Regions from separate parts of the Sphingobium sp. SG1 genome, predicted to be linked through region 2. Evidence: riboswitches for the same ligand, from Rfam matches in the RefSeq annotation. Region 2 holds a riboswitch; each other region holds the start of a gene.
The links. Region 2 has a riboswitch for cobalamin ahead of cobW (cobalamin biosynthesis protein CobW). Riboswitches for the same ligand answer to the same signal wherever they lie in the genome.
Positions count from the first base shown of each region.

Region 1: another riboswitch for cobalamin. It lies ahead of AC0KVN_RS15660 (cobalamin biosynthesis protein CobG); the one in region 2 lies ahead of cobW (cobalamin biosynthesis protein CobW).
Region 3: another riboswitch for cobalamin. It lies ahead of AC0KVN_RS11620 (TonB-dependent receptor plug domain-containing protein); the one in region 2 lies ahead of cobW (cobalamin biosynthesis protein CobW).

Region 1 covers NZ_JBVVOJ010000006.1:251,289-256,099, reverse strand. The annotation lists gene AC0KVN_RS15670 (excalibur calcium-binding domain-containing protein) at 1-56, shown strand, start outside; gene AC0KVN_RS15665 (hypothetical protein) at 221-721, opposite strand; cobalamin riboswitch at 1,479-1,690, shown strand; gene AC0KVN_RS15660 (cobalamin biosynthesis protein CobG) at 1,971-3,023, shown strand; gene AC0KVN_RS15655 (precorrin-8X methylmutase) at 3,023-3,652, shown strand; gene cobI (precorrin-2 C(20)-methyltransferase) at 3,649-4,371, shown strand; gene cobJ (precorrin-3B C(17)-methyltransferase) at 4,368-4,811, shown strand, end outside.
Region 2 covers NZ_JBVVOJ010000009.1:62,373-67,183, forward strand. The annotation lists gene fahA (fumarylacetoacetase) at 1-233, shown strand, start outside; gene maiA (maleylacetoacetate isomerase) at 230-874, shown strand; gene AC0KVN_RS18430 (Rieske (2Fe-2S) protein) at 871-1,248, shown strand; cobalamin riboswitch at 1,279-1,518, shown strand; gene cobW (cobalamin biosynthesis protein CobW) at 1,696-2,748, shown strand; gene cobN (cobaltochelatase subunit CobN) at 2,748-4,811, shown strand, end outside.
Region 3 covers NZ_JBVVOJ010000004.1:183,087-187,897, forward strand. The annotation lists gene AC0KVN_RS11610 (copper resistance system multicopper oxidase) at 1-917, shown strand, start outside; gene AC0KVN_RS11615 (copper resistance protein B) at 914-1,774, shown strand; cobalamin riboswitch at 1,837-2,081, shown strand; gene AC0KVN_RS11620 (TonB-dependent receptor plug domain-containing protein) at 2,273-4,261, shown strand; gene AC0KVN_RS11625 (PepSY domain-containing protein) at 4,264-4,811, shown strand, end outside.

The DNA.
Region 1 (4,811 bases), on a different contig from region 2:
CCCATATGGACGGTGACGGCGATGGCATCGCCTGCGAACCATATCACGGGCGATGAAATAGACGCCCCTCGATATCATCCGCGATCATGCCCCGTCTGAGCAATCGCCCCGATCATAATCGCCAGGCCGACCACCGATCGACACCAGGGCGGCCACATGTTCCATTTATAGTGCGTCAACGAGAAGCCGCGCCACTGTCGAAGCAACGCGGCCTCCACACTTAAAAGCCAGCCTTGATGCCTAGCGCGTAATATTTGGGTCCGGCATTACCCTTGATGCTGAAGCGGGGGCCGAGCGGCAATCCAACCGTTCCATAAGGACGGACCTTATCACTGCTAAAGCGAACCCCGCCGCCAATCTCTGCGAAATGGGGGATCGAATAGGTGGCTTCGATCTTGCCGTAGGCCTTTACTGCCGTATCGTCACACTCGCTGTCTTTCGCGAACTGCCCCGTCTGACTATCCCGGCAGCGAGTCTGACCATTGCTGAAAGTATCCTCATAATAGCGATCATTGTCGCCCTTGTAGATGAAGGCACCCACTATAGGACGCAGAGCGAAGCGTCCGGCGGTTAAGGTGTAGCCAATGCCAAGCTCTCCACCCCAACGGTCGTGAGCGCGAGCAGCATTGGCCTCGATCATGACATCATTTGCCATAGCCGGAGCGCAAGGAAATGCGATTGCAGCAGCAATCGCTACAGCAGTATATTTCTTAATAAACAATATTACCCCCATAGCGCGAAATGCGCGGGGCGCCGATTAGAACAACACCTTCTGAAAACCAACCTTATTTCATACGGCTTTCAGCCGATAATCTCGCGGGGACTTAATCAACGCGAGACGTTCCGCGCAGGAACGGGACGAGGGCGCGTGAGCCCATGTCCTAGAACGCCCTTGCCTCCCTAGAAATCATTGCCGGTCCAGCAGGATCGTCGCGCGGATGATCGCTGCAAGACATCGCAACGGTTCGAATCCGGGCGCGTCCCTCGAACCAGGGCTACACCCAGGCGCTCCAGCCTGATAACGATGCTGCCATCGGCAGGCGCGAATCACGCGAAATCGGGGTAGCTTCAACGCTTCCCTCCCTCTCCGCCACGACTTTCCTGAGTCACGGTTTGTTCGTAATTTTTTGAACGAAAGTCGCTTTTACGGCTCTTTTTCTACAAAGCGACACTACAAAGATGCGATTGATAATGCATGTTCGAGCTCAGGCTTGAGCGCAATATCCTGCCGTGCCCACGCCGATAGGTGCACCGGATACCGTCGCTGCGCGATGCGCCCGTGATAGCTGGATGGGGCGTACTGTACGTCACCTCATCCTCTTCGCTTATTTCTACCCTGTGGCGCATTTGATATTGGCGCAGATGATCGAGGTCGACACGGATATGCGTCCGGGCGGTCCTGTCTGTCTATATTCCATATCTTGGCGAAGCCCGATGTTTCGACTAGGGCATCATCGGTGCGCCGGTTCATGCTGGTGCATTGCATAACTGACGCCGGTGTTCCGCAAGGAACTTAATCGGGAATGCGGTGCGGGGGCCTGGCCCCTTATTCCGCGGCTGTCCCTGCAACTGTAAGCGGATAGCGCGATGCACGAGCCCATGAGGGCAGCCACTGGACAGAGCGTCCGGGAAGGCGTGCATCCCGCAACGACCCGCGAGCCAGGAGACCTGCCGGCGTTTCGGTCGCTCTTGTCCTGACCCAGGGGTTGGTCATGGCACGGTCTTTCTTCCGTCTGGGCGGCGAAGCGTGTGGCTGGGGCTGCACGGCCGCGTGGTGTCGGGCGCCTGTCGCGCCTGCCTGCCGCCTCGCGCCGACCGGCGATGCCGGCAAGCCCCGCCTGGTTGCGTCCCGGCGCGCGGAGGATGTGCCTGTGAGCCAGACCGGCGCGGGCAGGGATAGGGCGACCGCGAACCATGCGGTGGCCCGCGGACCGGCCGTTCGGGGCTGGTGTCCTGACGCCTGGCGCCCGATGGCGGCGGGCGACGGGCTGATCGTGCGCGTGAAGCCGCGCCTCGGTCGTCTTTCGGCCGCCGACCTGGCGGCGCTGGGCGAAGCGGCGATCGCCCATGGCAACGGCCTGATCGACATGACCCGGCGCGCCAACCTCCAGATCCGTGGTGTGCGCGACGATAGCTGGCGCCCCTTGCTCGACCGCCTGCTCGACCTGGGCCTGGTGGACCGCGATGCCCGGCGCGAGGGCGCGCGTATGATGATGGTCGCGCCGGACTGGCGCGAAGGCGACGACAGCCATCGCATCGCCAGCCAGTTGCTCGATCGCCTGGACGAACTGCCGGACTTGCCGGGCAAGATGGGCTTCGTGATCGATGCCGGCGCCGCGCCGCTCCTGTCCGGCGAAGCGGGGGATTTTCGCATCGAGCGGGCGCGGGACGGCGGCCTGATCTTGCGCGCCGAGGGGCGGGCACAAGGCGTGCCGGTGGACAGCGGCGGCGAAGCGGATGCGCTGCTCGCGCTCGCCCGATGGTTCGTGGAGAGCAACGGCGCGCGCGCGGGGCGCATGGCCCGGCATGATGCGCCCCTGGCGGATTGGGCAACGGGCACGACAGAGGCGGCGTCGCCACGCCCGCGACTGGTCCCCGGCGCATGGGATGGCGGCTTGGCCTATGGCCTTCCCTTCGGCCGGATCGATGCGCGGCATTTTCTCGACGCGCCGGCCATGCGGCTGACCCCGTGGCGCATGCTGCTGGCCGAAGGACAACTGCCCGGCCTGTGCGCCGACGCGGCCGACCCGCTGATCCATGTGGAGGCCTGCCCCGGCGCACCTGCCTGTCCGCAGGCGAGCGTGGAGACGCGCGATCTCGCCCGCCGGCTGGCGCCCCATGTGGCGGGCCGCCTTCATGTCTCCGGCTGCGCCAAGGGCTGCGCCAGTTCGATGCCGGCCGATGTCGTGCTGACGGGGCGGGACGGGCGCTACGACCTGGCCTTCCATGCCCGCGCAGGATCGGCGCCCGTCCGTCCTGACCTCACCGCCACCGACCTTCTTGCCCATTTCGGAGCCTGTTGATGCCCCATGATTATGAGAGGGACGGCGCGGCGATCTATCGCCAGTCCTTCGCCACCATCCGCGCCGAAGCCGACCTCGGGCGCTTTGCTGCCGAGGAGGAACCGGTCGCAGTGCGCATGATCCATGCCGCGGGCATGGTGGACCTTGCGGGCCATATCCGCTTTTCGCCGGGCTTTGCAGCGGCGGCGCGGCAGGCCCTGATCGCAGGGGCGCCGGTGCTGTGCGATGCGCGCATGGTGTCGGAAGGGGTCACGCGCGCGCGCCTGCCCGCCGACAATGCCGTGCTCTGCACCCTGCACGACACCGCCGTGCCGGACATGGCGCGGGCGATGGGCAATACCCGATCCGCCGCCGCGCTGGAATTGTGGCGGCCGCATCTTGCCGGGGCACTGGTTGCCATCGGCAATGCGCCCACGGCGCTGTTCCACCTGCTCGACATGCTGGAAGATCCGGCCTGTCCGCGTCCCGCAGCGATCATCGGCTGCCCGGTCGGCTTCGTCGGCGCGGCGGAATCCAAGGCCGCTTTATGGGCGGCGCAGCCCGTGCCCTGCTGCGTCGTCGACGGGCGGTTGGGCGGCAGCGCGATTACGGTCGCGGCGATCAATGCGCTGGCGAGCCGCGCGGAATGAGCGGCACCGTCTATGGCGTGGGCCTCGGCCCCGGCGCGCAGGACTTGCTGAGCGTGCGCGCCGACCGGCTGGTGCGGAGCGGGCGGCATGTCGCCTATTTCCGCAAGGCCGGCCGGCCGGGGCAGGCGCGCCGCATCGCGCAGGGCATGCTGCGGGACGATGCGATCGAACTGGCGATGGAATATCCGGTGACGACCGAAATTCCGGTCACCGATCCGCGCTATAACGACTGCCTTGCCGCCTTCTATGCCGATTGCACCGGCCGGCTGCTGGCGATCGCGGAGGCGGGCGAGGATGTGGTCGTCTTGTGCGAGGGCGATCCCTTTTTCTACGGCTCCTTCATGCATCTGCACAGCCGGTTGGCGGGGCTGGTCCCGGTCGAAGTGGTCCCCGGCATCATGGGCATGTCGGGCGCGTGGAATGCGACCGGCCTGCCGATCACCTGGGGTGACGATGTGCTGACCGTCGCGATGGCAACCCTGCCGGAAGAGGAACTGGTCCGCCGCATCCGCGATACCGACGCGCTGGTGGTGATGAAGATCGGCCGGCACCTCGCCAAGCTGCGCCGCGCGGTGGCGGCGGCCGGGCGCAGCGATGAAGCATGGCTGGTCGAACATGCCGCCATGCCGGAACAGCGCGTGACCCGGCTGGCCGATGTCGACAGGGTCACGCCCTATTTCTCGATCCTGCTGATCCACGGCCAAGGGCGCCGGCCATGAATCTTGCGGCGGGAGAGGGCGGCTGGATCGCGATCGCGGGGCTTGGGCCGGGGGACGAAGCGCTGGTGACGCCGGAGGTCGACGCCGCGCTGGCTGCCGCGACCGACGTGGTGGGCTATATCCCCTATGTCGCGCGGGTCGCGCCGCGTGCGGGGCTGGCGTTGCATCCTTCGGACAATCGGGTGGAACTGGACCGGGCGGCCCATGCGCTGGAGCTGGCGGCGCAGGGGCGGCGGGTCGTCGTCGTCTCCTCGGGCGATCCGGGCGTCTTTGCCATGGCGTCCGCCCTGTTCGAGGCGCTGGAGGCCGGACCTGCCCACTGGCGCGACATCGACATTCGCGTGCTGCCCGGCATCACCGCGATGCTGGCTGCTGCGGCGCGTGCGGGCGCGCCGCTTGGCCATGATTTCTGTGCGATCAACCTGTCGGACAATCTCAAG
Region 2 (4,811 bases):
TGCCCGGCGATCTGCTGGGCAGCGGCACCATCTCCGCCCCGACGCGCGACGGCTATGGTAGCCTGATGGAAATCAGCAGTGGCGGCCGCGAGCCGATCAGCCTGCCATCGGGCGAGACGCGCAGCTTCCTGGAGGATGGCGACGAAGTGACATTGCGCGCGACCGCGTCGGCCCCCGGCCATGTGTCGATCGGCTTTGGCGAATGCCGCGCTATGATCGTGCCGGCGCGATGAGCGATCTCACCCTTCATGGTTATTGGCGGTCGAGCGCGAGCTATCGCGTGCGGATCGCGCTGGCCCTGAAGGGCGTCGACTATGCACAGGTCACCCATGACCTGCGCAGTGGCGCGCAGCGGGCGCCCGACTATCGGGCGCTGGCGCCGCAGGGGCTGGTGCCCGCACTGGTCGATGGCGACAGCGTGCTGACGCAGAGCGGCGCGATCCTTGAATGGATCGAGGCACGCTGGGCGCAGCCGGCCTTGCTGCCCGCTGACCCCGGCGATGCCGCGATCGTCCGTGCCATGGCCGGCATCATCGCCTGCGATATCCATCCGCTCGGCAATCTGCGCGTGTTGCAGGCGCTGCGGCAGGATTTCGGCGCCGATGAGGATCAGGTCCGCGCCTGGATCGCCCGCTGGACCGGCGAGGGGCTGGCCGCGCTCGAAACATTGGTCGCGCGCCATGGTGGCACCCATGCCTTCGGCGACGCGCCCAGCTTCGCCGACTGCCATATCGTGCCCCAACTCTACAATGCCCGGCGCTTCGGCGTCGACCTGACGCCCTTTCCGCGGCTGTGCGCCGTGGACGCGGCGGCATGCGCGCTCCCCGCCTTTGCCGCCGCGCACCCCGATCGCCAGCCCGACGCGGACGCATGAGCGACACTGACACGCGCCTGTTCGCGACGCCGGCGGGCGTGCGCCTCTGCCCGATCGAGCAAATCGCCGACGGCAAGGCACGCAATTTCGTGCTGCAGATGCGCGCCGGCCGCTTCCATGGCTTTGCCGTGCGGGATGGTGACCAGGTCAGCGGCTTTGTCGATCAATGCCCCCATGCCGGCCTGCCGCTGGCGCAGCAACTGGACGATTATCTGACCCCGGATGGCAGCCATATAAGATGCAGCTGGCACGGGGCCCTGTTTCGCCGCGACGATGGCGTCTGCGTCGGTGGGCCATGCGTCGGCCAGCGCATCGCACCCTGGCCGCTCAGCATCGCCGATGGCTGGATTGTCACCGCTGCCCAAAGCGACTAGGAACCGGCCCAGGGACGGCGCTTCGCATCGTCCCGACATGATCGCGCCGGTGCCCCCACGGGGGCTTAAAATGGGAAGGCGGTGCGGATGCCATGGCATCCAAGTCCGCAGCTGTCCCTGCAACTGTGAGCGGCGAGCGTGATGAACAGCGCCCTCCCCAGCCGGGAGGGCAGCCACTGGGCCGGACGCTAAATCCTGCGAGGCCTGGGAAGGCCGTTCCTCCCGCTATGACCCGCAAGCCAGGAGACCTGCCGGCGTTTAGGTCGCTCTTGCTTTGGTCCAGGGGATGGCCGGGGCACGGTGTTCCGTCTGAGCGACAGGTTGGCGGCTGGAGCCGCGCGGTCACGCATCTGCGGGCGAACAAGCGCCCGTCCGCGATGCCGGCCGGCCGTGCGTGCGCGCCCGGTTCGCTCCCGCCCCGGTTGCTCCGGCGCGCGAGTATTTGTCATGGCCAACACTGCATCTGCCAAGATTCCGACTACCGTCATCACCGGCTTCCTGGGCGCGGGCAAGACCACGCTGATCCGCCATCTGCTGGAAAATGCGAAGGGGCGCCGCCTCGCCCTCATCATCAACGAATTTGGCGATGTCGGCGTCGACGGCGAACTGGTGAAGGGCTGCAATGACGCCGCCTGCCCCGAAGAGGATATCGTCGAGCTGGCCAATGGCTGCATCTGCTGCACCGTGGCCGACGATTTTCTGCCGACCATGACCGCGCTGCTCGACCGGCCGAGCCCGCCCGACCATATCATCATCGAAACCTCGGGGCTGGCCCTGCCCAAGCCGCTGGTCAAGGCGTTCCAGTGGCCCGACATCCGCACCCGCGCCACGGTGGACGGGGTCGTCGCGCTGATCGACGCCGATGCGGTCGCCGCCGGCCGTTTCGCCACCGACGAAGCGGCGCTGGCCGCGGCGCGCGCCGCCGACCCCAATCTGGACCATGACAGCCCGCTGGAGGAATTGTTCGAGGATCAGCTTGCCTGCGCCGACATGGTGGTGCTGAACAAGAGCGACCTGGTCGATGCCGACACGCTGGCTGCAGTCGAGGCGCAGGTCGATGCCGAAACGCGGCCCGGCGTGAAGATCGTCCGCGCCGCTCATGGTGCGGTCGACATCGGCGCGCTGCTGGGCATCGTCGCCGCGGCCGAGGATGATCTCGACGCCCGCCCCTCGCACCATGAGGCGGAGGGCGAGGATCATGACCATGATGATTTCGACAGCTTCGTCGTCAGTGGCGATGCGGTTGCCGATCCCGACACGCTGGTGCAGGCGCTGTCCGCGCTGATCGCCACCCACGACGTGCTGCGCGTCAAGGGCATGGTCGCGGTCGCGGGCAAGCCGATGCGCCTCGTCGTGCAGGCGGTCGGCCCGCGCATCCAGCATTTCTTCGACCGCCCCTGGCAACCGCAAGAAGCGCGTCGTACCCAGCTGGTGGTGATCGGCCAGAAGGGGCTGGACCGCGCCGCGATCGAGGCCGACATCCAGGCCGTGCTCGGCTGATGCATCTTCTGTCCGCCACGCCGGGAACGATCAGCGACGGCGAGGAGGCGATCGACCTCGACCAGCCGCCCGGCGACATCGTTATCCTGACCGTGGCGGACAGCGATCTGGCCTGTTTCGCCGCTGCTGCCGCGCGCCTGCCCGATGATGCGCCGAGCGTGCGGCTGGCCAATCTGCTGCAGCTCAAGCATCCCTATTCGGTCGATCTCTATGTCGAGAAGGTGATCGCCAAGGCGCGCTTCGTCTGCGTCATCCTGCTCGGCGGCAAGAGCTACTGGCCCTATGGCGTGGACGAGATTGCGCAGGTCGCGCGCGAGCGCGGCATCGCCTTCGCCGCGATCGCCGACGGGCGCGAGGGTGATCCGGCGCTGGACCTCGTCTCCACCGTGCCGGCGGCGATGCGCGAGCAGTTGCGCGACTATCTGCGCCAGGGCGGCACAGCCAATGCGCTGTCCTTCCTGCGCTGCGCCGCTCGGCTGATCGGCGCGGATGCGGGCGAGCCCGACCATCCGCTGCCGATTGCCGACGCCGGCCTCTATCTGCCTGGCCATGACCGGCCCGGCGTGGCCGAATTGCGCGCGACCTGGGTCGAGGGGCGGCCGGTGGCGCTGCTGATCTTCTACCGCGCTTTGGTGGTCGCCGGCACGCTGAGCGCGGTCGATGCGATGGTCGCGGCGCTTGGCGCGCGCGGCTTCAATGTCGCCGCCGTGCATGTCCGTGCGCTGCGCGAGCCGTTCGTGCGCGACTGGCTAGGCGGGCTGCTGGCCGACATCGCGCCCGACATCATCGTCAATTCGACCAGCTTCGCCGCCTCCTCTTCGTCCGAGCCGCGCGTGCCGGGCATCTTGGAACAGGCCGATTGCCCGATCCTGCAGACCGCCTTTGCCGGGGTCGAGGAAGGCAGCTGGCGCGGGTCGGCCCGTGGCCTTGGCCCGCGCGACCTGGCGATGAATGTCGCCCTGCCCGAAGTGGACGGCCGCCTCTTCACCCGCGCCGTCGCCTTCAAGGCGGCCGAGCGGTTCGATGAACGCACCCAGTGCGGCATCGTCGTGCCGCGCGTGGCACCCGACCGGGTCGCCTTCGTCGCCGATCTGGCGCGCAACTGGGCGGCGCTGCGCCGCGCCGCGCCGGCCGAGCGCCGGGTCGCGCTGGTGCTGGCCAATTATCCCAATCGCGACGGGCGGATCGGCAATGGCGTCGGCCTCGACACGCCGGCCAGCGCTGCCGCGATCCTGTGCCGGCTGGGTGAGGCCGGCTATGCGATCGGCGACGCCCCGCGCGATGGTGCCGCGCTGATGCGGCTGATGACCGGCGGCGTCACCAATGATCGGGCGTCGATCGACCGGCCGGGCGAGGTCAGCCTGTCGCTTGATGTCTATCGCGCCGCCCTTACCGCTCTGCCCGACAGCGCGCGGGAGGCCATGGTCGATCGCTGGGGACCGCCGGAGGCCGACCCCTTCGTGCGGGACGGCGCCTTTCGCCTTGCCGTCCAGCGCTTCGGCCATGTCGCGATCGCGGTACAGCCGGCGCGCGGTTACAATATCGATCCCAAGAGCAGCTATCATGACCCAGCGCTGCCGCCGCCTCACGCCTATTTCGCCTTTCATGTCTGGCTGGCGCAGGATTTCGGTGCGCAGGCGCTGGTCCATGTCGGCAAGCATGGCAATCTGGAATGGCTGCCGGGCAAGGCGGTGTCGCTTTCGGCCGATTGCTTCCCCGAAATCTGCACCGGGCCGGTGCCGCAACTCTATCCCTTCATCGTCAACGATCCGGGCGAGGGGACGCAGGCCAAGCGCCGCATCGGCGCCGTCATCCTCGACCATCTGACCCCGCCGTTGACGCGGGCGGAAAGCTATGGGCCGCTCAAGCAGCTCGAAGCGCTGGTGGACGAATATTATCTCGCCGCCGGCATGGACCCGCGCCGGCTCGACCGGCTGCGCCGCGATATCATCGACCTCGCCCGCAGCCAGGGGCTGGACAAGGATGCGGGTGCCGCCGGCGACGATGACGACGCACTTGCCGCGATCGACAATTATCTGTGCGAGCTGAAGGAATTGCAGATC
Region 3 (4,811 bases), on a different contig from region 2:
TGACCAATTTCAATATCCGCCTGCCCGGCCTGCCGATGACCGTGATCCAATGCGACGGGCAGGATGTGCAGCCGGTCGAGACCGACGAGTTCCAGATCGGCATTGCCGAAACCTATGACGTGATCGTCCAGCCCGGCGAGGCGAAACCCTATGCGCTGATTGCCGAGGCGATCAACCGGTCGGGCCTGGTTCGCGCCACCTTGGCGCCGCAGGCCGGCATGGTCGCGCCCGTGCCGGCCCGGCGCGCCCGGCCGCTGCTGGGCATGAAGGACATGGGCATGGACATGGGCGGCATGGATATGGGCCAGGACGGGGTGATCGACCTCAGCCAGCCGGCCAATGATGCCATGAGCGGGCATAGCATGAAGATGCGCGACAAGTCGGTCGCGCCGGGCGTGAAAATGGGGCCGGGCGTCGCCACCCTGTCGCCGATGCCGGCCGATCGCACCGCCGACCGGCCGACGGGGCTGGAGGATGTCGACCATCGGGTGCTGACCTATGCCGATCTGCGGTCGCTGACACCGAACACGGACCTGCGCACGCCGACCCGGTCGCTCGACATCCACCTGACCGCGAACATGGAACGCTATATGTGGTCGTTCGATGGGGTGAAGCTGTCGGAAGGGGCCGAGCCGATCGCCTTCCGTCATATGGAACGGGTGCGCGTGACCCTGATCAACGACACGATGATGCCGCATCCCATCCATCTGCACGGCCATTTCTTTGAACTGGTGACCGGCGAGGCGGCGCATAATCCGCGCAAGCATACGGTGAATGTGCTGCCCGGCGGCAAGGTCAGCTTCGACCTCACCGCCGATGCGCTGGGCGACTGGGCGTTCCACTGCCATATGCTGATGCACATGCATGCCGGGATGATGCGGGTCGTGACGGTCCGCCATGGGGAGGATGCAGCATGAAGCTGATCGCGCTCCTGCTGCTCGCCGCCGCTGCGCCGGTGCAGGCCCAGACCATGGACCATAGCCAGATGGACCATGGCGCGATGGGCCACAGTATGCCCATCACCGATGCTGCGATCCCACAAGGCACGGCCCCGCCGGTGCCGACCGATCATGCCGCCGACGCGCTCTATGACCCCACCGCCATGGCCCGCGCCCGCGCGGCAATGATCGCGGAAGGGGGCGGCATGACCTATTCGCAATGGATGCTCGATCGGCTGGAATATCGCGCCGGCAAGGGCGCGGATGGCTATGCCTGGGAGGGCGAAGGCTGGATCGGCGGCGACATCAACCGCTTCGCGGTCAAGAGCGAGGGCGAGGGAGCGTTCGGCGGATCGCTCGAACGGGCCGAGGTGCAGGCGCTCTACAGCCGGGCGATCGACCCCTGGTTCAACCTGCAGGCGGGTGTGCGGCAGGATTTCGGCGAAGGGCCGGACCGCAGCTATGCGGTGATCGGCATCGACGGCCTGGCGCCTTACTGGTTCGAGGTCGGGGCCGAAGCCTTTCTGTCGACCAGGGGCGACGCCCATCTGCGGCTGGAGGCGAGCTACGACCAGCGCATCACCCAGCGGCTGATCCTGCAGCCCGCTGCCGAGTTCAATCTGGCGGCGCAGGATGTGCCCGAACTGGGGATCGGCGCCGGCCCGTCCGATATCGAGCTTGGGCTGCGGCTGCGCTACGAGATTGCCCGCGAATTCGCGCCCTATGTCGGCATCAATTGGGAGCGCAAGCTGGGCGATACGGCCGATTATGCCCGTGCCGCCGGCGATAGGTTGTCGGCCACCAGCCTGGTGATCGGCCTGCGCGCCTGGTTCTGAGAGGCGCTTGCAGCCCGCCTGATATTCGATTATCGATCCCGCCGATCCTGCGCCGCACGGCATGGGATCATGATCGCGCCGGTGTCCCGAAAGGGGCTTAATAGGGAATGCGGTGCGGACGGGTGACTGTCCAAATCCGCAGCTGTCCCTGCAACTGTAAGCGGTGAGCGCGATGTACATGTGCGGACGGCAGAATGACCGATCCGCCAGCCACTGGGCCGGACGCTAAATCCTGCGAGGCCTGGGAAGGCCGTGCATCAAGCGATGACCCGTGAGCCAGGAGACCTGCCGGCGTCTGGTCGCTCTTGCCTTGGTCCAGGGGATGGCCGCGGCACGGTAACTTCCGTCTGAGCGACGAACGAGCGGCTGGGGCCGCTGCGACAAACGCGCGTCGGTTGCCCTTGGGCGCCCGGCCGGCGCGTGTGTCGGACGTTCGCGTGCGTGCCGCTCGTGAAGGTTGCCCCCGCCCGTCGAACGCGGCGCCGGATGGGGGAATAAATGAAGTCCAATATCGTTTCACGGGCCGCTCTGGCCCTTTCGCTTGCCTTTGCCTCGCCGGCTCTGGCCGATGAGGCGGAGGGCGACAGCATCGTCGTCACCGGCACCAGCCTGGAAGAGACGCTGCCGCAGCAACTGTCGCGCTATGGCCATGCCATCGAGGTCGTCACCGATACGCAGATCCGCGATGCCGCCGCGATCGACACCGCCCGCGCGCTCGAAGCGGTGCCGGGCCTGTTCATCCGGTCGCAGTCCGGGCCGTTCAGCTATGTCGACATCGCGCTGCAGGGTTCGCGCACCAAGGATGTGCTGTGGACGATGGACGGCATTCGCCTCAACAACCGCCTTTATGGCGGCACCTCGCCCAACGACACCATGGCCGCCAGCATGATCGAGCGGATCGAGGTGCTGAAAGGCGGCGAAAGCCTGTTCTACGGCACCCAGGCGGCGGCCGGCGTCATCAATGTCGTCACCCGCGATTTCAGCGACGATCTGGGCGGCCAGGTCAATGCCAGCCTCGACAGCTTCGCCGGCACCAGCCTGGACGGCTATCTGCGCGGCGCGATCGGCCAGCATCGCTTCGTCGTCTGGGCCAATCGCAGCCAGTCGGACGGCTATCGTCCCTATGACGTGATGCAGCCCAGCGCCACCGATCGCGCGCGCGGCTATGATCTCTGGTCGGCGGGCATCAAATATCAATATGATATCGCGCCGGACCTGCGCCTCAACGCGCTCTACCAGCATACCAAGGCTGATCTCGACAATATCAGCGCGACGCGGACCAGGCAGAGCCGCAACGACCGGAACGAGGAAGTGGCCAGCCTGCGCCTCGACTATACCGGCGAGGATGGCGTGCAATTCTTCCTCAAGGGCTATTTCCACGACTGGAAGACCGCCTATGTCCAGATCCGCAATCCCATTCCGGCGGGGCCGCCACAGGTCATCTACCCGGCCGGCACTTTCTGGGGCTATCAGGATTATGGCGGCAGCGCGGTGGTGCAGCTCAACATGCTGCGCGGCATCGACACGCTGATCGGCTATGATTTCCAGAGCTTCAACGGCCGCGACGACGTCCTGCTGATCGCGCCGACCGATGAACAGGTCCATGCCGGCATCTTCCAGCTGCGCACCAATGACGAATTGTCGAGCAAGGCGCGGATCGCCGCGGGTCTGCGCTACAATAAGGCGAAGGGATCGGAAAAGACGATCTGGAACGTGTCGGGCCGTTATGATGTCAGCGACGCGCTGTTCGTGGAGGCCAATGGCGGCACCTCCTTCGTGCTGCCCGACGCCTCGCAGCTTTATGGCAATGATCCCTGTTGCGAAGTCGGCAACCCGAATTTGAAGCCCGAGGAGAGCCTGAACCTCAACGCCGCGCTGGGCGGCGCGCTGGCCGGCGGAGCGATCCGCTGGAAAGCGACCTGGTTCAACCGGCGCATCACCGACCTGATCGACACGACCTATGATGATCCGGCCTTTCCGGAAGGCACCTATATCAACGTTCGCGACAAGGTGCGGGCCAGGGGTGCCGAGCTGGAGCTGAACGCCGACCTGACCGGCGGCTGGGGCCTGTCGGCCAGCTACACCTATTCGCGCGTCCGAAATCAGGGCAGTTCGGTGCAGCGCGATCGCAATCCGGAACAATATGGCCGCGCCGCGATCGTCTATGCGCCGGAAACGGGCCGCTTCGGCGCCAATCTGTCGGCCAATTGGGTGGGCGATGTCTGGTCGACCGCATCGGGTTTTGGCCGGATGAACTATGGCAATTATGCCGTGGTCGATGCGGGCGCGCATCTGTGGCTGGATCAGGCGCGGCGCAACCGGTTCGGCATCAATGTCGAGAATCTGTTCGACCGTGATTACGCCTCCACTGGCTATCGCTCGGCGGTCAGCGATGCGGGGGTATTGGACGGCAGCAACAGCCGCTTCCTCTACTTCTACCGGGGCGTGCCGCGCACGCTGCGGGTCAGCTATGGCCTGAGCTTCTGACCATGTTGCGGCCGGTCCTGCTGCTGCATCGCTGGCTGGGCATCATCATCGGCGCCGTCATGACGCTGTGGTGCCTGTCCGGCTTCGTGATGCTTTATGTCGACTATCCGCGCCTGACACCGGCCGCGCAGCTTGGGGGGCTTGCGCCTCTCACCCTGTCGGCCGGGCAAGCGGGCACGCTGCCCGATACCATGGCGCTGTCCGCCGCCCGGATCGAGATGATGGCCGGGCGGCCTTTGTTGCGGGTGACGCCGGCGCTCGATCCGACGCGGACCATCCCGCAGATGCGGGTATCCGCCGGCACCCATGACTGGGCGTCGGGGAAACCGGTCGAGCAGGTCGATCCGCAAAATATCCACAGGGTGGCGCTCGAGTTCGGCCGCAACAGCGCCATTGCCGGCCCGGTCGGGAATATTGCCCAGACCGAGATGGACCAGTGGACGGTCCAGACCTTCCGCCGCAATGCGCCGCTCTACCGCGTCGATTATGCCGATGCGGCCGGGACGCAGGCCTATGTCTCGGGCAAGAGCGGGGAGGTGGTGCAGCTGAC